3 regions of the Mesorhizobium sp. M0601 genome follow, and region 1 is predicted to be linked to each of the others. Evidence: predicted binding sites of a transcription regulator. Region 1 holds the regulator's gene; each other region holds the start of a gene.
The links. Region 1 encodes PhoB, which activates phosphate uptake and scavenging genes when phosphate is short. Its sites were predicted from a motif close to TGTCATNNANCTGTCAT; they were not measured.

Region 1 (7,648 bases):
CTTCCTCGGCAAGATCACGAGCTGGGATGACGAAGCGATCAAGAAGCTCAATCCCGACGTCAAGCTGCCTTCGCAGGCGATCGCGGTCGTTCACCGTTCCGATGGTTCGGGCACGACGTTCAACTTCACCTATTACCTCGGCGACGTCAGCGCGGTCTGGAAAGAAAAGGTCGGCGTCGACAAGGCCGTGGAATGGCCGGTCGGCATCGGCGCCAAGGGCAATGAGGGCGTTGCCAACAACGTCTCCCAGACCGGCGGCGCGATCGGTTATGTCGAATATGCCTACGCCAAGCAGAACAAGCTCACCCACACCGATATGATCAACAAGGACGGCAAGAAGGTCGAGCCCACCGCGGCGGGGTTCTCGGCGGCAGCGGCCAATGCCGACTGGAGCTCGCAGCCGGGCTATGGCGTCATCCTCGCCAACGAGCCGGGCGCCGAGTCCTGGCCGATGACGGCGGCAACGTGGATCCTGCTCTACAAGAAGCCGGATGATGCCGCGACCACCGGCGAAGCGCTCAAATTCTTCGCCTGGGCATACGACAAGGGCGACGAGATGGCCGGCGAGCTGGACTACGTTCCGATGCCCGACAAGGTGGTTGAGAGCGTCAAGGCCATGTGGGCCAAGGAAGTCGTCGGCGACGACGGCAAGCCGCTCTACTCGGCTATGTAATCTCCTCCAGGGAGGGCGTCGATGGCGCCCTCCCTGTTGCCTTTAATCGCGAGGACCCAATGACCATCGCTTCCGATGCCATGCAATCATCTGCAGCAGCCCGGGCCAGGGAAGCTACTGTGCGGCGCTTCGCGCTCACAGATGCCATATTCCGCGGACTCACCCGCGCTTCCGCAATTCTTGTGCTGGTCATCCTCGGCGGTGTCGCCATCTCGCTGTTTGCCGGCTCATGGCAGGCGCTGTCGTCGTTCGGTTTTTCTTTCCTGACGACTGAGAGCTGGAATCCCGTTACGGAAAAATTTGGCGCACTGGCGCCGATCTACGGCACGCTGGTGACGGCGGCCATTGCCATCCTGATCGCGGTTCCGATCGGCATCGGCATTGCAATCTTTCTCACCGAGCTCTGCCCGCGCCCGCTCAGGCGTCCTATCGGCATAGCGGTCGAGCTGTTGGCCGGCATTCCTTCGATCATCTACGGCATCTGGGGCCTGTTCGTGTTCGCGCCGTTCCTGCAGACGACGATACAGCCCTTCATCATCAACATCTTCCACGGCGTGCCGGGACTATCCAGCCTTTTCGCCGGCCCTCCTTACGGCATCGGCCTTCTGACCTCGGCGCTGATCCTCGCCATCATGGTGCTGCCCTTCATCACCTCGATCACCAAGGACGTCTTCGATACGGTGCCGGCGGTGCTGAAGGAATCGGCCTATGGCATCGGTTGCACGACCTGGGAAGTGACCCGGCGCGTGGTCATTCCCTATACCCGCATCGGTATCATGGGCGGCGTCATGCTTGGCCTCGGCCGGGCACTCGGCGAAACCATGGCGGTGACTTTCGTCATCGGCAACGCACATCGCATCAGTGCCTCCCTGTTCGCGCCGGGCACGACGATCTCGGCGACCATCGCCAATGAATTCACCGAGGCCGACGGCGACCTCTACACCTCCTCGCTGGTTTCGCTCGGCCTGATCCTCTTCGTCATCACCTTCCTGATCCTCGCCGCCGCCCGCTATATGCTGATGCGGATCGACGCCCGTACGGGAGCCTGACCGATGTCGACATCCTCATCGCTCCACAGCCGCCGCAAAGCCAGGAATTCGGTGATGATGGCGCTTTGCGTCGTCGCCGCCGGCATCGGGCTTGCCTGGCTGGCGCTCATTCTCGGCGCGTTGGTCTATAAGGGCACAGCCGGGCTTTCGCTCGCGGTCTTCACCGAGATGACGCCACCACCGGGCGAGGCCGGCGGCTTGCTCAATGCCATCACGGGCAGCCTGCTGATGACGATCATCGCCGTTGTCGTCGGCACGCCGATCGGCGTGCTGGCGGGAACCTACATGGCCGAGTATGGACGCTTTTCGCGCATCACCACCGTCGTCCGCTTCATCAACGACATCCTGTTGTCGGCGCCGTCGATCATCATAGGCTTGTTTGTCTATGAGCTGATGGTGCGGCCAATGGGACATTTCTCGGCCATTGCCGGCGCCGTTGCGCTTGCCATCCTGGTCATTCCGGTGGTCGTGCGCACCACTGAAGACATGCTCAACCTGGTGCCGAACGCGTTGCGTGAAGCCGGTGCCGCGATCGGCGCGCCGCGCTGGGTGGTGATCCGTTCGGTCGCCTACCGCGCCGCATTGTCCGGCATCGTCACCGGCATATTGCTGGCGATAGCACGCATTTCCGGCGAGACGGCGCCGCTGCTCTTCACCGCGCTCAATAACCAGTTCTGGAGCAGCAATATCAACGCGCCGATGGCCAGCCTGCCGGTGACCATCTTCCAGTTCGCTCTCAGCCCTTACGAGGAATGGCAGCAACTGGCGTGGACCGGCGCACTCATAATCACCCTGACGGTTCTGGGCTTGAGCATCCTCGCCCGCAGCCTTACCGGACGCAGAGAGGACAGATGACACAGATGTTGTCCCCAGACATGACGATGGCCGAAACGGTCGCCGAGAAGACGAAGATCGAGGTCAAGAATCTCAACTTCTACTACGGCCAGAGCAAGGCGCTGAAGGACATCAGCCTGTCGCTGCCTGAGCGCAGTGTCACGGCCTTCATCGGCCCTTCGGGCTGCGGGAAATCGACGCTGCTGCGTGTATTCAACCGCATCTATGAGCTCTACCCAAAACAGACGGCCGAGGGCCAGGTGCTGCTCGACGGCAAGAACATTCTCGACCGGTCGCAGGATCTCAACCTCCTCAGGACCAAGATCGGCATGGTGTTCCAGAAGCCGACGCCGTTCCCGATGTCGATCTACGAGAACATCGCCTTCGGCGTCAGGCTCTACGAGAACCTCGGCAAGTCCGAGATGGACGGCCGCGTCGAACAGGCGTTGAAGCGCGCCGCGCTGTGGAGCGAGGTCAAGGACAAGCTCAACGCCAGCGGCTTGAGCCTATCCGGCGGGCAGCAGCAGCGGCTCTGTATCGCCCGCACCGTGGCCGTGAAGCCGGAAGTCATTCTGCTCGACGAACCGGCTTCGGCCCTCGACCCGCTGTCGACTGCCAAGATCGAGGAACTGATCGACGAATTGCAAGCCGACTACACGATCGTCATCGTCACCCACAACATGCAGCAGGCGGCGCGCGTGTCGCGCCAGACGGCCTTCATGTATCTGGGTGAACTGGTCGAGTTCGACCGGACCGAGAAGATCTTCACGTCGCCCCGCGAGAAGCGCACGCAGGACTACATCACTGGCCGCTTCGGCTGAGCCGTTCCGATCATGCATATGAGGACAGGACCATGGGCGAACACACAGTCGCTTCTTTCGACGAGGATCTCGAGCAGATCAGCAAGCTGATCCGCGACATGGCCGACCTCGCCGGTTCGATGGTCGGCGGGGCGACCAAGGCCCTGTTGAATTCCGACAACGTGCTGGCGCAACGCGTCGTTTCCGACGACGCCATCATGGATGCGCGTCAACGCGAATTGGACGACCGCGCCATCACCCTGATCGCCAAACGCCAGCCGATGGCCCACGATCTTCGCCATGTGGTCGGAGCGATCCGCATGGCGGGCGACCTCGAACGCATCGGCGACCTTGCCAAGAATATCGCCAAGCGCGTGAGTGCGGTCGGCCTCAGCGCCACGCCGCGGGACCTGTCGCATTCCATCGACGCGATGGCGCAGCTGGTTCTCATCCAGGTGCAGGGTGTCATCGAGGAATATGCTGCAGGCGATGCGGCCGCGTTGGCCAAGCTGCGTGCCGCCGACGAGCGCATCGACGTCAAATACACGTCCGTGTTCCGCGAGCTGTTGACCTACATGATGGAAGATCCGCGCAACATCACCGCTTGCACGCACCTGCTGTTCTGCGCCAAGAATCTGGAGCGGATCGGCGACCATGTCACCAACATCGCCGAAAATGCGTATTATGTGCTGACCGGCGAGCAATTGCCGGTCAATCGTCCGAAGCAGGACGAAACGACAATGTCCGCACCGGTGACATGATGGGGGTGCCCAGCCGATGATCGCACCACGCATAATGGTGGTGGAGGACGAGGAGCCGTTGGGTGTGCTGCTCCGCTACAATCTCGAATCCGAAGGCTACCAGGTCGAGGTGGTGACACGCGGCGACGAAGCCGAGATCCGTTTGCAGGAGAATGTGCCCGACCTTTTGGTGCTCGACTGGATGATACCAGCGGTTTCCGGCATCGAGCTCTGTCGTCGGTTGCGGGTGCGCCCCGAAACCGAGCGGCTGCCGATCATCATGCTGACCGCGCGCGGCGAGGAGAGCGACCGGGTGCGCGGTCTTTCGACCGGCGCCGACGACTATCTGGTCAAGCCGTTTTCGACACCGGAATTCATGGCCAGGGTCAAGGCGCTGCTGCGGCGCGCCAAGCCGGAAGTGCTGTCCAGCGTGCTGAAGGTCGGCGACATCGTGCTCGATCGCGAATCGCACAGGGTCTATCGCAAGAAGAGCGAAATCAGGCTCGGGCCGACCGAATTCCGGCTGCTCGAGTTCATGATGCGGCATCCGGGCCGTGTCTTCTCGCGCAGCCAGTTACTCGATAATGTCTGGGGGGAGACAATCTACATCGACGAACGCACCGTCGACGTGCATGTCGGGCGGCTGCGCAAAGCCGTCAACAACGGCCGGATGCCGGATGTCATCCGCACCATCCGCGGCGCCGGCTATGCGATCAGGGAAGATTGACCCGCCTGGTCAGGCTACGTTCTTTCTGACGCTGGGCCTCATTTGCGCGCCCGGCGCGAAAATCTCCTGGTCGACGAAGCTTAACGCCCGCATCGCGCAGCCTTCGCGGATCAGAGGCAATTCGTTCGGCTCTGTATCGAAGGAGATCGAGCCTGAATGCTGGCCGCCGGCGGTCTGGGCGATTGCCTTCCGCAAGGCCGGCTCGATCAGATCGAAGGCGGCGGCACTGGCGCCGACCATCGCCACCGGTGCCGGATCGATCAGCGCGAACAGCGAGCCGAGACCGAAACCCAGCGCTTCGCCGGCCTTGCGGTAGGCCTCGCGTTCCGGCCCATCTTTCTCGCGCGCCCGGGCCGCCAGTGCGCGCATGTCGGCGTCGCTGACATCGGCGACCGGTTCGCTGTCTTCGCTCATCTGCCTGGCGTTGCGCCAGATGGCGTAGTTGCCGGCATACGCCTCGATGCAGCCGCGCCGCCCGCAACGGCAGAGCGCGCCGCCCGGACGATGGATCATGTGGCCAAATTCGCCGCCCGAGGAATGCGTCCCGGTGAACAGTTCGCCCTTCAGCACCAGCCCCATGCCGATGCCATGCGAAAGCAGGATGGCGATGAAGTCATCGCGATAGCGATCCGGATTGCGCCAGCGCAAAGCCACCGCCATCATGTTGCAGTCGTTCTCCACCGTTGCCGGGATGCCGAATTCGTCCTCCAGCATATCGGCAAAGGCGATGTCGGTCTGCGGCGTGATCGGCGACCACAGCATGGCGCGTGCAGGGGAGTCGGTAATGCCCTGAATCGCCAGGGCGATGCGGGCGACACTGCGGACGTCAAGATCTGGATCCTGCAGCCGGCGCCGGACGATGGCCATGCATTCACGGATCAGCTCGTCGCGCGGCATAGTCAGCGTGTCCAGCCGGCGCTGTTCCTCGGCGACCACCTGTCCCGTATAGTCGATAATGGCGGCCGAAAGGAAATTCAGCGACAACACCACGGTCAGCACCGCCGCCGCTTCCGGGTTGAGGGCGAGGCCGACTTGCGGACGACCGCGTTTCAACGAAACGGGCTCACTTGGCTTGCTCTCGGCGAGGATGCCTTCCCGTATCAGGTCGGAAGAAATCGCCGATATGGTCGAATGACTGAGGCCGGTGGTAGCTGCGATCTCAGTACGCGATGGCTGGCCGGCCCGGCGCACCGCCGAGATCACCATCGCCCGGTTGCGCCGGCGCAAATCGTCATGGCGGATTCCGACCGACATTGTTTTGCTTTCCTCCCGGTTGCCGCGGCCGCTCATGAACCGGAAGCCGTCGGTAATGTCCGACAAATAGTGTCGGATGAGGCAAATAGTGTCAGATGCAGGTGGCGCTGTCATCGTTTATTCCGACGCTCGAAAAAACTCGCAGAGTCATCAAAATCCATCAGAATCGATGTTGACAGCAGCCGGAGATCGGGCCAGTATTTTTTCGAGGCTCGAAAAAATTAGAGCTTCTAAGCTGGTCTTTGAGCCAATTGATCACGCCGTACGCGGCGCAGGGAGGATATGATGAAGAAATTCACGACCGCCATTCTGGCGGGTGTCGCCATGACGCTGGCGCTGGCGTCAGTGGCGCAGGCTAAAGACAAGGTCATCGGCGTTTCCTGGTCGAACTTCCAGGAAGAGCGCTGGAAGACCGACGAGGCCGCAATGAAGGCGGCCATCGAGGCCGCAGGCGACAAGTATATTTCCGCCGACGCACAGTCCAACCCCGGCAAGCAGCTCACCGACGTCGAGAGCCTGATCTCGCAGGGCGCCAACGCACTGATCATCCTGGCGCAGGACGCCTCGGCCATCGGGCCGGCCGTGCAAAAGGCGCTGGACGAAGGTATTCCGGTTGTCGGCTACGACCGGCTGATCGAGAACAAGGACGTCTTTTACCTGACCTTCGACAACAAGGAAGTCGGCCGCATGCAGGCCCGGGAAGTCTTCAAGGTGAAGCCGGAAGGCAACTACGTCTTCATCAAGGGTTCGGGTTCCGATCCGAATGCCGATTTCCTGTTTGCCGGTTCGATGGAGGTGCTGAAGGCGGCAATAGACAGCGGCAAGATCAAGAATGTTGGCGAGGCCTATACCGACGGCTGGCTGCCGGCCAACGCTCAGAAGAACATGGAACAGTTCCTGACCGCCAACGACAACAAGGTCGATGCCGTGGTCGCGGCCAATGACGGCACTGCCGGCGGCGTCGTCGCCGCGCTGACAGCGCAAGGGCTGGCCGGATCGGTTCCGGTTTCGGGCCAGGACGGCGACCACGCCGCGCTGAACCGCATCGCGCTCGGCACACAGACCGTGTCGGTGTGGAAGGATGCGCGCGAGCTCGGCAAGAATGCCGCCGAGATCGCCTCGCAGCTGGCCGACGGCAAGCAGATGACCGACATTGCCGGCGTGAAGGATTTCACCACGCCCGGCGGCAATACCGTCAAGTCGCTGTTCCTGACCCCGGTCGCCATCACCAAGGACAACCTCAACGTCGTCATCGACGCCGGCTGGATCAAGAAAGAAGAGGTCTGCGCCGGCGTGACGGCTGGCACTGTTGCAGTCTGCAACTGAGCCGACGTTTCCGAGAAGTCCGAACGCCGCGGCCGCTCGCCGCGGCGTTTTTCAACAAGAGTTGTTTTTCCGCTTCCGGCGGATAACTTCTAGGCTGCTTCCGGCATCCGCGGCAGACGGCAACCCGGCGGGAGAAACATCATGACCGACACGACGTCCAACACGCCGGTCGACAGCACGGCAGACCGGGCACGGGAATCCGAGCTCGGCATCGTTGCCCGATTTCTCAAGGCAACCGAACTCGA
Region 2 (7,648 bases), on a different contig from region 1:
CTCTTTTCTTCGGCCTTGCCGGCATTTTCGCGGGCATCATGCTCGGCGCGCATGCGGCGCACGAGGTCGAGCTCGGCCTGGAAGTCGACATAATGCGGCAGCTTCAGATGCTCGACGAAGCCGGTCGCCTGGACATTGTCGGAATGCGAGATGACGAACTCCTCGTCCTGCGCTGCGGCGATGACATCCTCACCCAACTCCGAGGCGCGCAGCGCGCGGTCGCATAGCGCCATGGCCATGGCCTTGCGCTCGCTCTGGCCGAAGACGAGGCCATAGCCGCGGGTGAATTGCGGCGGCGCCTTTGCCGAGCCCTTGAACTGGTTGACCATCTGGCACTCGGTGACGCGGATGCTGCCGAGCGGCACGGCAAAGGGCAGCTCCGGCACCTCGAGCTCCAGTTCGACCTCGCCGATGCGAACCTCGCCGACAAACGGGTGGTTGCGCGCGTAGCCGCGCTGGGTTGAATAGCCAAGCGCCAGCAGAAACCCCTCGTCGCCGCGCGACAGCGCCTGCAGGCGGATGTCCCGCGCCATCGGGAATTCCAGCGGCTCGCGGGTGATGTCGCCGGGGACATGATCCCCAGGCATGTCGCCGTCGGGCTCGATCAGGCCTTCGCGGGCGAGGATCGCCGACACGCGCGGCATGGCTTCCGCCTCGCCTGCGCGCTGCTCCGGTTCGGCGACATCGCCGCCGGCGGCGAGCTCGGGATCGAGCAGGCGGTGGGTGTAGTCGAAAGTCGGGCCGAGCAGCTGGCCGCCGGGCAGGTCCTTGTAGGTCGCCGACACCCGTCGCTCGACCAGCATCGTGCCGGTGTCGATCGCCCTTGTGTAGCCGAAACGCGGCAGCGTCGTGCGATAGGCGCGAACCAGGAAGATCGCCTCGATCATGTCGCCGCGCGCCTGGACGATGGCGAGTGCCGCCAATTCCCGGTCGTAGAGCGAACCTTCGCTCATCACCCGGTCGACGCCGAGCGCCAGCTGCTCGACGATCTGGTCGAGGCGAAGTGCGGGCACCGAGCGGTCGCCGCGCCGGCGGTCGGCGAGCAGTTTGTGGGCGTCGCGAATGGCCGCTTCGCCACCCTTTACCGCGACATACATCCTATGCCTCCATCGTCTTGATGCGCGTCGTGCGCGGCAGGCAGGCAATTGCTTCGGACGTGGCGAGGATGATGTCGACGCCACGCGGAAAACGCTGGTTGTTCTGCTTCCATTGCTCGACGAAATGGCGCGGCATTTGCGCCGGCGCGATCGTCGCCGTCTTCTCGATGCCCGGGCCTTCGAGCAGCAGCGGAGCGCCGGAGACAAGATCGCTGACCTCGAGGATCAGCGTCGTGGAGCGATCGGGATAATCCTGGGTGCCTTGCGAAAACCCGTCGAGCGCCATCATCTCGGCCGGCGTGGCGATCAGCGCGAAATGCGCGTCGGCCGGGGTGTTGGCCAGCGGCGCGCCGGTATGAAAGCCAAGCCAGGATTTCACCGTCGCTGAAGCGTGCAAGGCGTGGTCGAGCCAGAGCGGCGTGTCGTTATCGCACAGCGCCAGCGCAACGGCCCCGGCGGTGGCCGACAGCGGCACCGGGGGGTGGGCGAGGGCCGGCAGCGGCTGCACACTACCTGGCCGCGCCATCGCGTCCATCACGGCACGGAATACGGTCTGGGCATTGAATACCGGATCGGCGAAGCCGCCTTCAATGGATTGAGTGGCGATATCCATCAGTCTTCTCCGCGCACCATGGTGAAGAAATCGACCTTGGTCGCCGCCGTCTCGGCGCGGCGCTGTTCACGCGCCTTGGCCAGTGCCGCCTGCAATGGCGCAACGATCCTGATCTCGACCTCATTGCGGTGGGCCGGGTCCTGCCACAGCGCATCGGCGATCGCCGCCAGCCTTGCCTTCTGCTTGTCGCGACCAAGTGCGTAGCAGTGGCCGACATGGCCGGACGCAAGCCGCACCGTGGCACGGGTGACCGTCGCTTCGCCGACATTGAAAGGGGCACCACCGCCGCCGATGCGGCCGCGTACCGTAACCAGGCCGGTTTCGGGGCCACGCAGAAGTTCCGCTTCGCAGGGCAGGCCGGTTTCGTCCCACAGGCGGACGATGTCGTCGCCGGCCGATTGCGCCAGCGTCGCCATCACGGCCTTGCGCTCGGCCTGCTCTCGCGCTTCCCGTCCTCGCATGGCCGTACTCCTCGTTTGCGTGAATTTGTCTATTGATATAGACAACTATACAAATTATACTCGTTATCTAGCGCGTGTCCATGACGGGCACGTGACACGGGCCAAAAGATCGGCGCAAAGAATTGGGGCGGGAGATGATCGGACAAGCCAACCGCATCGAGCGGCGCAGCGGTGTCGCGCTGTGGCGACAGATCGCCGACCAGATACTGCATTCGATCGCCGTCGGCGATTTTCCCGAGAATGCCGCGCTGCCGCCGGAGATCGCGTTGGCCGGACGCTATGGCGTCAACCGCCATACGGTGCGTAGCGCTATCGCAGCGCTGGTGCAGGAGGGCGTGCTCAGGGCGGAGCAGGGGCGCGGCACCTTCGTGCTGTCGCGCAAGCGGCTGTCTTATCCGATCGGCGCTCGCACCCGCTTTTCCGAGGGATTGCAAGGACAGGCGTCCGAGCGGCATATCACCTTGCTCGCGTCATCGGTCGAGCCGGCCAACCGTCGTGTCGCAGAGGGCTTAGGCCTTGCGACGGGCGCCGATGTGATACGCCTGGAAACGCGCGGCGAAGCCGATGGAATGCCGGTGTCCCGCGCTGCCGGCTGGTTCGATGCCAAGCGCTTTGCCGGCATCGATGCCGCCATGGCGGAAACCGGTTCGATCACCGCATCGCTGGCACGTTTCGGCATCGACGACTATCTCAGGCAATCGACCGTGCTGTCGGCGCGCCATGCCGATGCCGTCGACCTTGCGGACCTCGAGCTGCAGCCCGGCGCCATCGTGCTGGTGACGGTCGCCGTCAACGTCACGCCCGACGGTCAGCCGATACAGTTTTCGGAGTCGCGCTTCCCGGCCGAGCGGATCGAGCTCAAATTGTCGGCGCTCTGAGATACGGCAGCCCTGGCATCATCCGACCTGAATGACAGCCTTGATCAGGCCAGACTTCTCATGCGCCCAGCGGGCGAGGTCGTGCGGCGTCTCGCCAAGCGTGGTGCGGTGCGTCACAAGCTTTGCCAGCGGCAGCGCGCCGTTGCGGATCGAGGCGGCGACATGATCGAAATCGGCACGCAGGGCGTTGCGGCTGCCGATCAGCATCATCTCGCGCTTGTGGAATTCGGGATCGGAAAAGGCGATGTCGTCCTTGACGACGCTGACCAGGACCAGCGCCCCGCCGTGCGCGACATGAGCGAAGGCCGACTGCACAGACCGGGTGTTGCCGGTGGCATCGAAAACCACGTCGAAGCCGTCGCCGCCGGTTGCTTCGCGCACCAGGTCGGCAGCAGCGCCCCGCGAGCCGTCGAGCGTCGCGAAGCCGAGTTCGCTTTCGGCAAAGCCAAGCCGTTCAGCGCTCATGTCGAGCAGCGTCACATCGAGCCCGGCGATGCGGGCGAACAGCGCCGTGCCGAGCCCGATCGGGCCGGCGCCGATGACCAGCGTGCGCGCACCTGGATCAGCCAGCGAGCGCCGCACGGCATGGGCGCCGATCGCCAGGAATTCGACGGCGGCAGCATCGGCCAGCGACAAGCCGTTTGCCGGATAAAGATTTTGCGCCGGCACCAGGATCTGCTCGCACATGGCGCCGTCGCGGTGGACGCCGAGCACCTCGATCCTGACGCAGCAATTCGGCTTGCCTTGCCGGCAGGCGATGCATTTGCCGCAGGCGAGATAGGGATTGACGATCACCGCTTCGCCGACGGCGAGATCGACGTCCACGCCAACCTCGATCACGGTGCCGGAAACCTCGTGGCCCATAATGCGGGGATAGGCGAGGAACGGGTGCTTGCCTTCGAAGATGTGATAGTCGGTGCCGCAGATGCCGACATGGCTGACGGCGACCAGCGCCCAGCCGGCGGGGGGCGCGCCAGGCGCCGGACGATCTTCGAGGACAAGTTCGCCGGGCGAGCGGCAGACGACGGCTTTCATGCTTCAATCCAGTCGGTTCATGGCACTGCCGGCCCTGCTGTGGCGAGGCCGGCGATTGTTGGGAGGCGGTCTATTTGCCGCGGCGGCGCAGCCCGTCGAAATAGACGATGACGATGATCAGCACGCCGGTGATGATGCGCTGCCAGAAGGCGTTGACGTTGAGCAGATTGGCGCCGTTGTTGATGGTGGCAAGGATGAAGGCGCCGAGCAGCGGTCCGTGCACGGAGCCGACAGCGCCGAACAGCGAGGTGCCGCCGATCACCGAGGAGGCGATCGCCTGCAATTCCCAGCCCTCGGCCTGCGTCGGATTGCCGATGCCGATGCGCGAGGCAAGCAGCACGCCGACGAAGGCCGCACACAGCCCGGATAGCGTGTAGGCCATGTAGATGGTGCGCTGGACGTTGACGCCTGACAGGCGCGACGCCTCGGCGTTGGAGCCGACCGAGAACAGATAGCGGCCCCAGCGGCTGTGGTGCAGGAAGATGTAGGCTGGGATGCCGACCAGGATCACCATCCAGAACAGATTGGGGACGCCGGCGAAGGAACTGCGCGAGAACGTCTGGAAGGCGTCGTTGTTGATCGAGATCGAGTTGCCATTGGTCATCAACAGACCGATGCCGCGCAGCGAGGTCAGCGTTGCCAGGGTGATGATGAAGGGCGGCAGGCCCATCTTGACGATGCCGAACCCATGGAACATGCCGATGGCGACGCCGACCAGCAAGGTGATCAGGATGGCGAGGAAAACCGGTGTGCCGGCGTTGATCAGCATCGCGACGATGACGGTGGCGAAGCCGACCACGGCGCCGACGGAAAGGTCGATGCCGCCGGTGATGATGACGAAGGTCTGGCCGACCGCCAGGATGGCGATCATCGACCCTTGCCGCAACAGGTTGGAGATGTTGTTGGCGGAGGCGAAGCTTGGCGTCGCCACCGACAGGATGATCCATAAAAGAACCAGCAGCGCCAGCAGTGTCAGCCCGAACAGGGCGTTGTAGTTGCGTTTCGGCCTTTCGGCAGCGATCGCCTCGGTGCTCATATCCGTCCTCCCGGTTTTTCTTGTTTCTCGGCCAGCGCCTGGGTGAGGATCTCCTCGTGGTCAGCGGTACGAAAGCCGTGCGTGGCCACCAGCTTGCCGCGCCGGAACACGTGCAGCGTGTCGGCGAGTTCATAAACCTCGGGCAGGTAGGACGAGATCAGGATGATGCCGGCTCCCTTGGACAACAGCGCGCCGAACAGGCGGTAGATCTCGGCCTTGGTGCCGACGTCGACGCCGACAGTCGGCTCGTCGAAGATGAATAGCTTGGCGCCATGGGCGAGCCATTTGCCGATGACGATCTTCTGCTGGTTACCGCCGGACAGGCTGGAGGCCAGCGCGCCGCGCGTCGGCGTCTTGATGCGCAGGTCGGCGATCTGGCGATCGGCTTGCGCCTTTTCCTGCGCGCGGGAGATCAGCAGATTGCTGGAGATGCGCTTGTAGATCGGCAGATTGAGGTTGAGTCCGACCGGCAGGTTGAGGCAGAGGCCCTGGTCGCGGCGGCTTTCCGGGGCCAGCGCCATGCCGAGCCTGATCGCGTCATGTTCGGAATTGACCTTGACCTCTTTGCCCTCCCAGAGGATCTGGCCGGCCGATTTGCGGTGCCGGCCATAGAGCGTGGTGACGAACTCGCTGCGCCCGGCGCCGATCAGGCCGTAGAGGCCGACGATCTCGCCGGCGCGGACGGACATCGAGACATTTTCGAAACCCTTGCCGGACAGGTTCCTGGTTTCGACGATGGTCGCGCCGGGGGTGAAATGCTCCTTGTGGTAGACCTGCTCGATCGAGCGGTTGATCATCATCTTGACCAGCTCGGCGTCATTGGTCTCGGCAATGTTCCTGGTGCCGACCAGCGTGCCGTCGCGCAGCACCGAGACGCGGTCGGCGAGCTCGAACACTTCTTCCATGCGATGGCTGATGTAGATGATGGTGACGCCTTCGCCCTTCAGCCGGCGGATCAGCGTGAACAGCTGGTCGGCCTCCTTGCGGGTAAGATAGGCGGTCGGCTCGTCGAAGATCAGGAATTTAGTGCCGCGCACTGTGGCGCGGGCGGCGGCGATCAACTGCTGCTGGCCGATGGTCAGGTCACCCAGCATGACATGCGCCGGCAGGTCGAAGCCGAGATCGTCGATGATCTTCTGCGCCTGCCTGACCATCGCCCGCTGCTGCAGGATGCCGAAGCGGGAATCCTCCTCGCCGAGGAACATGTTGGCGGCGACGGTGAGATGGCGGCACAGGACGACTTCCTGATGCACGGCATTGATGCCGAGCGCCATCGCCTCATGCGGCGTTGCCAATGCGGCAGGCTTGCCCTCCCAGATGACGTCGCCGGAGGTGCGCGGCATGACGCCGGTCAGAAGCTTGATCAGGGTGGATTTGCCGGCGCCGTTCTCGCCGACGATGGCGTGGATCTCGCCGGCCTTGAAGGCGAGATCGACCGGCTTCAGCGCATGGGTGCCGGGATAGCGCTTTTCCAGCCCGCGGAGTTCGAGGATGGTCCTGCCCGGTTCCAGCGTTGGGGCCGGATGGAGTTCCTGCGCCGTCGACATCATGACAATCCTCCCAGATTGGCCCCCAAAGATTGGCCTCGCGATTGGCACGAGTGGGATGTTTCCGGGGCGAAAAGGCCCCGGAAACAGTTCACCTGAGGCTATGCTCAGTCGAGCTTCGGGTTGAGCAGCGCGTCGATCTTCGGATCCTTCATGTTGGCCTTGGTGACCAAATTGGCGCCCGTGTCGACATTGGCCTCGACCTTCTCGCCCTTCGAGGCGGCGAGCGCCGTCTTGATGCCGTCATAGCCCATCCGGTACGGATCCTGGACGACGAGAGCCGAAATGACGCCGTCGTTGAGGAACTTGATCAGCTTCTCGTCGCTGTCGAAACCGACCAGCCCGACCTTGCCGGCAAGACTGTTCTCGGCGATCGCCTGGCCGACGCCCTGCGCCATGATCAGGTTGGAGGCGAAGATGCCCTTGAGGTTGGGGTTGGCGGTGATCAGGTCGGTGGCGATGTTGAGGCCGGTGGTGGCCTGGCCGTCGGCGTATTTGTCGGCGACCAGCTTGAGGCCCGGATATTTGGCAGCGAGCTGTTCCTTAAAACCCTGGGCGCGCTGTTCGAGCGAGCCGGCGCCCGGAAGAGCGGTGATCAGGGCGACGTCGCCCTCGACCTTGCCGCCATTGGCTTCGCCGATGGCTGCGGCAAGGCCGTCAGCGGCAACGCGGCCGCCCTGGATGTTGTCGGTGGTCAGGAACGAGGTGAAGGCCTTGGAGTCGGCGCCAGAGTCGATGCCGATGATCTTGACCTTGGTGGCGGCCTCGTCGATCGGCTTGCCGAGCGCCTTGGCTTCGGTCGGCGCAATGACGACGGCCGCCGGGTTGCCGGCGACGGCATTTTCAAGGATCGAGATCTGGCCGTTGACGTCGGTCTCGGCCTGGGCGCCGAGCTCCGGCACGTTGACGCCGAGGTCCTTGCCGGCCTTGCGGGCTCCCGCCAGAACGATCTGCCAGTAGAAGGACGTGGTGTCCTTGACG
Region 3 (7,648 bases), on a different contig from region 1:
CGGCGGTCATCGGATACGTTGGCGGTCTTCGCCGCCGGACGCGAATTGATCATTGTCTTTGCCTCTCGTTTGTCGCCCGGTGATTTTTTGTTCTTCACCTTGATCGCGACACTATCGAATACTCATAAAATTCGACTTAAACGCCAAGGCTAACAAGAGCTTACCGGTAAGGGGTTTCGAAAGAGGCTTAACGGACGGTCACCCGAGCAAGGATAATTAACCTAAAGATTTAGCCAACGATCCTGGCCGGAATTGCTATCGCCGGGGTTGCCGCTTCTGGATCCAGATCACCACGCGGAACACTATGTAGAGCAGCGCCACCGCAAGGTGCGAGGCGACGATCAGCGGCCGGTGGCCGAACAACTCGGGGAAGCCAGCATACATGACGCACTCGGTCACCGCGCAGATGAACCAGATCACCGGCCCCCAGGACGCCAGCATCCACAGGCCGGCGGCAGCGAACGGAAAAAACACCGCCAGCACCACCGCCGCCACCTGCCAGTGTACCGGCATCAGGTCGAAGCGCCACAACGGGCCGGGGTAAAAGCCGATCAGCCGGATCCAGTACAAGATGCCGAACAGCAGACAGTAGCCGGCGATGACGCGCTGGAACCAGGCGAAGATGACCTCGATCGTCGAGGGCTGCAGCACCACGCGTCTCGAGGCGACCTCGCTCACAGCTTCAGTTCCCGTTCGCCGAGCGGTGCGAAATAGGCGTCGACGTTGGCGGCGCTGACGTCATCGATACCTGCCGGCCGCCATTGCGGCGTCGAGCCTTTATCGATGATGGCGGCGCGGATACCTTCATAGAAGTCGTGCCCGGCAAGCATGCGGTTGAGGATACGGAACTCCATTTTCATGCACTCGTCCATCGACAACGTCTGCCCGGCGCTAATCTGGCGCCATGCAACATGCAGGCTGGTCGGTGAACGTGTGCGGATGGTGGCCAGCGTCTTCGCCGCGAACTCGTCGGCAGCGGCTGCCCGCTCCAGACTGGCGACGATATCGGCCAGCGACGGCTGCGCGAAATGCCGGGCGATGGCTTCCAGCGTCGGGCTGTCGGTCTCGCGCCTGGCCGGGACGAAGCAGCCGCGCAGCACCGATTCCGGGTCGCCGCTTTCCGCCAGACGGTCGAGGAAGCCGGCCTGGTCCTCCGCCTTGATCGTATGGGTGGCGAGGCCCGACCACAAAGCATCGCCATAGCGGATGCGGTTGCCGGTCAGCGCCAGATACATGCCGAAGCTGCCGCCGAGATCCGGCAACAGATGGCTGGCGCCGACATCCGGGAAAAAGCCGATGCCGACCTCGGGCATGGCAAACTGGGCGTTCTCGGTCAGCACTCGCTGCGAACCATGGAAGGAGATACCTACGCCGCCGCCCATGACGATGCCGTCGATCACCGCGACATAGGGTTTCTTGAAGCGGGCGATGCGGGCGTTCAGCCGGTATTCATCGGCGAAGAAATCGACCGGAGGCCTTCCTGCGCGGCCGGCTTCGTAGATGTGGAGGATGTCGCCGCCCGCCGAAAATGCCCTGCCCTCGGCCTTGACGACGACAACGTCGACGCCGTCGTCGCGCTCCCAACTGCGCAGCGCCTTGTCCAGCGCCTTGACCATGCGGTGGGTTACGGCATTGAGCGCCTGCGGCCGCGTCAGCGTGACGACGCCAGCCCTGCCCAATCTTTCGAAGCGAATCTCGTCGCCTCCGCCAAAATCCATCGCCAGAGAATCCCTCCCCGCGCCCGCCGGGAGTGAAGTGCTAAAGCGTGGCGCATGGCCGCGTCAATGGCGGCGGCCAATCCGCTGCATGGTCGTCGGCGTCACCCAGTGCTAATGCTGGCGCTTTGAACCGGAAGGTTGAACCATGCCTTGGTTGCCGCGCCTTGCTGTTATGGTGGTCGGCCTGATCGCTGCGAACACTCCTCCCGTATCGGCCGAAACCGTCGACGAGCTCTATCAATCGCAGACCATCGTCACCGGCCAGGGCGAGGTCAACAGGCAGATCGGCTTCAAGGCCTGCCTCGATGCGGTGCTGGTTCGTGTGTCCGGCGATCAGCGGCTGCCGAAGAGAACTGAGATGGCGGCGCTGCGCGACAAGGCCGGCAGCTTCGTTGCCGAATTCCGCTATCGCGACCGTCTCGAAGGCATTCCAATCCATGACGAACAAGGCACCCATGACCGGCCGCATGATCTCACTTGTCTGTACAGGCCTGACGTTATCGATCCGGTGCTTGCCGCGCTTGGCAGCAAACCATGGCTTGGCGAGCGGCCACGCCTGGCAATTTTCCTGGCGGCGGAGCAAGGCACAAGGCAGTTCGTGCTGACCGCCGACGATGAGCGCGGGGCGGCGATGCGCGAATCCTTCGTCAATGCCACCGGTCCGCTGGTCATGCCGATTGTGTTTCCCGAAGCGTCACTGCTGTCGGCCTCGAAGCTTGACGACCAGGCCCTGCGCCATGCCGATATCACGACGCTGGACCAGCTTGCCAGGAAGGCCGGAGCCGACCAGGCGCTCGCCGGCAGTATCGTCTGGAGCGACAAGGAACTGGGCTGGATAGCCGACTGGCGGCTTGCCTTGAATGGCAAGAGCTACAATTGGCAAGTGCGCGGCGTCAGCTTCGACGAGGCATTCCGCGTCGCCATGCGGGGTGCTGCGCAGATCCTGTCGGGCAATGGCCAACCAGAATAGCGCCCGACAGGACCCTGGCACAATCGTGTCGCATTGGTCAGCAGCGGAGGCTCGTGGTAAAAGCCGCCCGATCCGGAGTTTTTGCGATGAACAAATTCACCCCTGCAAAGCCTGCCGGCGCGCGCAGCGTCGACGAGATCACCGGCAGCCGGCGTCTGCGGCGCATGCGCAAGGCCGATTGGTCGCGCCGCCTTGTCCAGGAGAACCGGCTCTCGGTCGACGATCTGATTTGGCCGATCTTCGTCGTCGACGGCAGACAAGTGCGCGAACCGATCGCCGCCATGCCCGGCGTGTTCCGCCTGTCGCTCGACCTCGCCGTCAAGGAGGCTGAGCGCGCGGCCAAGCTTGGCATTCCGGCGATCGCCACTTTCCCCAATGTGGAGCTCGGCCTGCGCGATCAGACCGGTTCGCACATCCTCGATCCGGAAAACATCATCAACCGCGCCACCCGCGCCATCAAGCGGGCGGTGCCGGAGATCGGCATCATCACCGACGCGGCGCTTGACCCGTTCACCTCGCATGGCCATGACGGCATCTTGCGCGAGGGCATTATCGTCAATGATGAAACGGTGGAGCAAGTGACGGCGGCGGCCGTCATCCAGGCGGCGGCGGGGGCCGACATCATTGCCCCCTCGGACATGATGGACGGCCGGATCGGTGCCATCCGCGATGCGCTCGACGCCAATGGATTTCAGGATGTGGCGATCATGTCCTATGCGACCAAGTTCGCATCCGCTTTTTACGGCCCCTACCGTGAGGCGGTCGGCACCGCCGGCCTGCTCAAGGGCGACAAGAAGACCTATTATATCGATCACGCCAATTCCGACGAAGCGGTGCGCGAGGCCGAGCAGGATCTGGCCGAGGGCGCCGACATGCTGATGGTCAAGCCCGGCCTGCCCTATCTCGACATCATCCGCCGGCTGAAAGTCGAGTTGCAGATGCCGACCTTTGCCTATCAGGTCTCGGGCGAATATTCGATGATCAAGGCCGCCGCTGCCAATGGCTGGATCGACGGCGAAAAGGCGATGCTGGAATCGCTGCTCGCCTTCAAGCGCGCCGGCTGCGACGGCATCCTGACCTACTTCGCGCCGGAAGTGGCGGCGATGCTCAAGGGGTGATGCGCCTTTGTAGCGTCTACATCGAATAGTGTTCGTCCGTCCAAAGCGCGACATGGAACGCCGCAGGACATCGCTTCAAGTTTACGCTGCCCCTCGTTGCCCTGCCGGGCATTTCTCCCCGTAAAGTGGCAGGGAGAAAGACGCGTTCGTAAAAGATTTCACCAATCTCCAGCGTTGCAAAAAACATCGACGTTGCGGCCAGCCCCTTCTCCCCGTCACTATACAGGGAGAAGCTGCCGGCAGGCGGATGACGGGCGGCGCCGACATTGAGATTGGTTATTCCAACATGATTTGGAAGCGATTGCCCCGCCGGCAAAATACCGCTTGCAAAATGCAATCAGTTAAGCTACCCCGATAACTGCTTGCATGTCACAATTGGTTATCAAGGAGGCTCCCATGTCCAAGCTTCGCGTCAGCGCTTTCACCTTGTCGATCGACGGCTTCGGCGCCGGTCCCGACCAAGACCTGAAGAACCCGCTGGGTGTTGGCGGGGAAGCCCTGCACGAATGGATGTTCGGCACCCGCACCTTCCGCAAGATGGTCCTCGGCAAGGATGGCGGGACCACGGACACTGACGAGGCGTTCGCAGCACGCAGCTTCGAAAATGTCGGCGCATGGATCCTCGGCCGCAACATGTTTGGGCCGATCCGCGGCGAATGGCCGGATGACAGCTGGAAAGGCTGGTGGGGTGACAACCCACCCTACCACGTGCCGGTCTTCGTGCTCACGCACCATGCGCGTGATCCCATTGTCATGGAGGGCGGCACGACTTTCTATTTCGTGACCGACGGCATCCACTCAGCGCTGCAAAAGGCGAAAGCAGTGGCTGACGGCAAGGATGTACGGCTGGGCGGTGGCGTTTCTACGATCCGGCAATATCTCAAGGAAAAGCTCATCGACGAAATGCATCTGGCGATCTCACCGGTCCTGCTAGGCGCCGGCGAGAGCCTTTTTGCCGGCATCGACATGCCCAAGCTCGGCTATCGCTGCAGCGAGCAGGTCGCGACGCCGAAGGCCACGCATGTCATCATCGAGCGCACCTAGCTTGTTGCAGGGTGCCGCCATGGAGCGGCGCCCTCCTCGCCGCTTTAGTCAGTACTTCTCCGGCACATACAGTTCGCGCGGCAGTACCTGGCGCTCGTATTCGGGATTGAAGACGCGCTCCGGCAGTGTGATCTCCTCGTGCGGCACCTCCTCATAGGGCATCTGCTTGAGGAGATGGTCGATGCAGTTCAGCCGTGCCCGTTTCTTGTCGTTGCCCTCGACGATGAACCACGGGGCTTCCGGGATATTGGTGCGGGCGAACGTTTCTTCCTTGGCCTTGGTGTACTGCTCCCAGCGCACGCGCGACTGGAGGTCCATCGGCGACAGTTTCCATTGCTTCATCGGGTCATGGATGCGCATCAAAAAGCGCATCTGCTGCTCCTCGTCGGTGATCGAAAACCAGTATTTGACAAGCGTAATGCCTGAGCGGACCAGCATGCGTTCGAAATCCGGAACGTCGCGGAAGAACTCCTCGACCTGATCCGGCTGGGCAAAGCCCATTACCCGCTCGACGCCGGAGCGGTTGTACCAGGAGCGGTCGAACAGCACGATCTCGCCGCCGGCCGGCAGATGCGGAACGTAGCGCTGGAAATACCATTGCGACTTCTCGCGCTCGGTCGGCGCCGGAAGTGCTGCGACGCGGCAGATGCGCGGATTAAGCCTCTGGGTGATGCGCTTGATAACACCACCCTTGCCCGCCGAGTCGCGGCCCTCGAAAACCACGACGAGCTTCTTCTTGTGATAGGCGACCCAGGACTGCAGCTTGATCAACTCGGATTGCAGCGTGATGAGATCGCGAAAATACTGCAGGCGGTCGATCGATGGCGGATGGGCATTCTTGTAGATCTTGGCGATCTCCATCGACAGCGCCGGCTCCGAGATTTCCAGCTCATAGTCTTCATCCAGCGTGTCGGCGAGTTCCGCTTCCAGCCAGTCCCTGGCCGGGGAATTCTGTTTTATCTCGGTCATTTACGCTGCTCCGCTTACAGGCCTTGCCGGCCGCTGTCAGGCGCTCTGCCGCCCGGCCCGGCGGCCGGAAATCGAAGCGCTGGACCGATGTTAGTATAGGCCGGCAATGACGGTTTTATTGCAGCCACTACTGCGCTGGCTGTGCGTTTCAATCCGCAAGATGTGATCGAGCTTGCCCTGCGGAACGGGCGACAAGCGGAACGAATTATCCTACAAATAGCCGGTTCATTGAGGGCTGTCGTCTGCAACGCCCTTTCCCGATAAATTGTGAGGACACGACATGGAATACCGCACTCTCGGCCGTTCCGGGCTGAAGGTTTCAACGCTGACCATGGGCACCATGACGTTCGGCGGCGGCGGCGCGTTTTCGGCGGTCGGCAAGACCGACCTCGACGAGGCGCGCCGGATGATCGACCTTTGCATCGATGCCGGCGTCAATGTCATCGACACCGCCAACGTCTATTCGAACGGCGTGTCGGAAGAGATCATCGGCGAGGCGCTCGGCGGCAAGCGCAAGGGCGACGTGCTGATCGCCTCCAAGGCGCGCATGCGGATCGGCAAAGGCCCCAACGATGAAGGCCTGTCGCGCTACCATCTGATCCGCGAATGCGAGAGGAGCCTGAAGCGGCTCAGGACGGATGTCATCGACATCTATTTCCTGCACGAGTGGGATGGCCTGACACCGCTTGAGGAAACCATCGCCGCGCTCGACACGCTGGTCGCGCAGGGCAAGGTCCGTTATGTCGGCTGCTCCAATTATTCCGGCTGGCAAGTGATGAAGGGGCTGGGGATCAGCGACCGTCATCACCAGCCGCGCTTCGTCACCCAGCAGATCCATTACACGTTGGAAGCGCGCGAGGCCGAGTATGAATTGTTGCCGATCTCGGTCGACCAGGGGCTCGGCGTGCTGGTCTGGAGCCCGCTTGCCGGCGGGTTGCTGTCCGGCAAATACCACCGTGACCAGCCGACCGCCCGCCAGCTCAGCGGCTGGTCGGAACCGCCGATCCGCGACGAGGACCGGCTGTGGCGGATCGTCGACACGCTGATCGATATCGGCAATAATCACGGCGTGTCGGCGGCGCAGGTGGCGCTTGCCTGGCTGCTCGGCCGGCCCGCTGTCAGTTCGCTGGTGATCGGCGGACGAACCGAAGCCCATTTCAAAGACAATATCGCCGCTGCAAGCCTTGTGCTTGCCGATGAGGAGCGCACACGGCTCGATGTGGTCAGCAGGCCGCCCGTGCTCTATCCCTACTGGCACCAGCAATTCACGGCAAAGGACCGGTTCGGGCCGGCCGATCTCGTTCTCGACCGCGACGGCGCCTGAAAAGCCGGGCTCTCCGGACTGCGCCGAGATATAGAGCCCGATCGTGCCTTGCGGTGTTGTGTTTGCGGTCCAATGCTCCTAGGCAAAGGCCAAGCACAACGAAAGGAAACGATATGGCACGAGCACCGAACTACGGTCAGGAACGCAAGGAACGCGACCGGCAGAAGGCTGCCAAGAAGGCGGAAAAGCAGGCTGCCAAGGTCGCAGCCAAGGAGCGATCGAAGCCCGAGGGCGAGAGCGAGTCCCAAACCAAAACCGAAACGGCAGAGTGATGATATCCGGGCTGCCAGGCGGGCCGGGCCTCGGTCAAATCCCGCTATGCCTCAGGCAGGCGCCTTGTCGCTGACGAAGACGTTCACTTCACGAGCGGCGGCAATGAAGGCCCGTCTTGCGTTCATGGCCGGCTTGTCGCCGGCCAGCGCATCATGACAGGCTTGCAACGCTTCGCGGTGCTTGGGGCTGCGCTTGCCGGGCCAATTGTTGAGGAGGTAGTCGGAAGCCTCGC

Region 2: a site for PhoB is predicted at 2,252-2,268, ahead of phnF (phosphonate metabolism transcriptional regulator PhnF). Genes of this name have one in related genera too.
Region 3: a site for PhoB is predicted at 5,926-5,942, ahead of ppk2 (polyphosphate kinase 2). Genes of this name have one in related genera too.

Annotation. Positions count from the first base shown of each region.
Region 1 covers NZ_JAMYQK010000043.1:14,285-21,932, reverse strand. The annotation lists gene pstS (phosphate ABC transporter substrate-binding protein PstS) at 1-673, shown strand, start outside; gene pstC (phosphate ABC transporter permease subunit PstC) at 733-1,722, shown strand; gene pstA (phosphate ABC transporter permease PstA) at 1,726-2,577, shown strand; gene pstB (phosphate ABC transporter ATP-binding protein PstB) at 2,574-3,377, shown strand; gene phoU (phosphate signaling complex protein PhoU) at 3,410-4,117, shown strand; gene phoB (phosphate regulon transcriptional regulator PhoB) at 4,134-4,823, shown strand; gene NKI41_RS27510 (ROK family protein) at 4,833-6,077, opposite strand; gene xylF (D-xylose ABC transporter substrate-binding protein) at 6,363-7,403, shown strand; gene NKI41_RS27500 (sugar ABC transporter permease) at 7,545-7,648, shown strand, end outside.
Region 2 covers NZ_JAMYQK010000041.1:38,746-46,393, forward strand. The annotation lists gene NKI41_RS27080 (carbon-phosphorus lyase complex subunit) at 1-1,097, opposite strand, end outside; gene phnH (phosphonate C-P lyase system protein PhnH) at 1,099-1,710, opposite strand; gene phnG (phosphonate C-P lyase system protein PhnG) at 1,710-2,171, opposite strand; gene phnF (phosphonate metabolism transcriptional regulator PhnF) at 2,306-3,049, shown strand; gene NKI41_RS27100 (zinc-binding alcohol dehydrogenase family protein) at 3,068-4,084, opposite strand; gene NKI41_RS27105 (ABC transporter permease) at 4,155-5,120, opposite strand; gene NKI41_RS27110 (sugar ABC transporter ATP-binding protein) at 5,117-6,670, opposite strand; gene NKI41_RS27115 (ABC transporter substrate-binding protein) at 6,775-7,648, opposite strand, start outside.
Region 3 covers NZ_JAMYQK010000004.1:161,265-168,912, forward strand. The annotation lists gene ldtR (transcriptional regulator LdtR) at 1-53, opposite strand, end outside; gene NKI41_RS06550 (DUF6163 family protein) at 256-678, opposite strand; gene NKI41_RS06555 (enoyl-CoA hydratase/isomerase family protein) at 675-1,718, opposite strand; gene NKI41_RS06560 (DUF8605 domain-containing protein) at 1,864-2,688, shown strand; gene hemB (porphobilinogen synthase) at 2,775-3,806, shown strand; gene NKI41_RS06570 (hypothetical protein) at 3,823-4,143, opposite strand; gene NKI41_RS06575 (dihydrofolate reductase family protein) at 4,203-4,850, shown strand; gene ppk2 (polyphosphate kinase 2) at 4,899-5,819, opposite strand; gene NKI41_RS06585 (aldo/keto reductase) at 6,100-7,143, shown strand; gene NKI41_RS06590 (hypothetical protein) at 7,257-7,415, shown strand; gene NKI41_RS06595 (DUF982 domain-containing protein) at 7,467-7,648, opposite strand, start outside.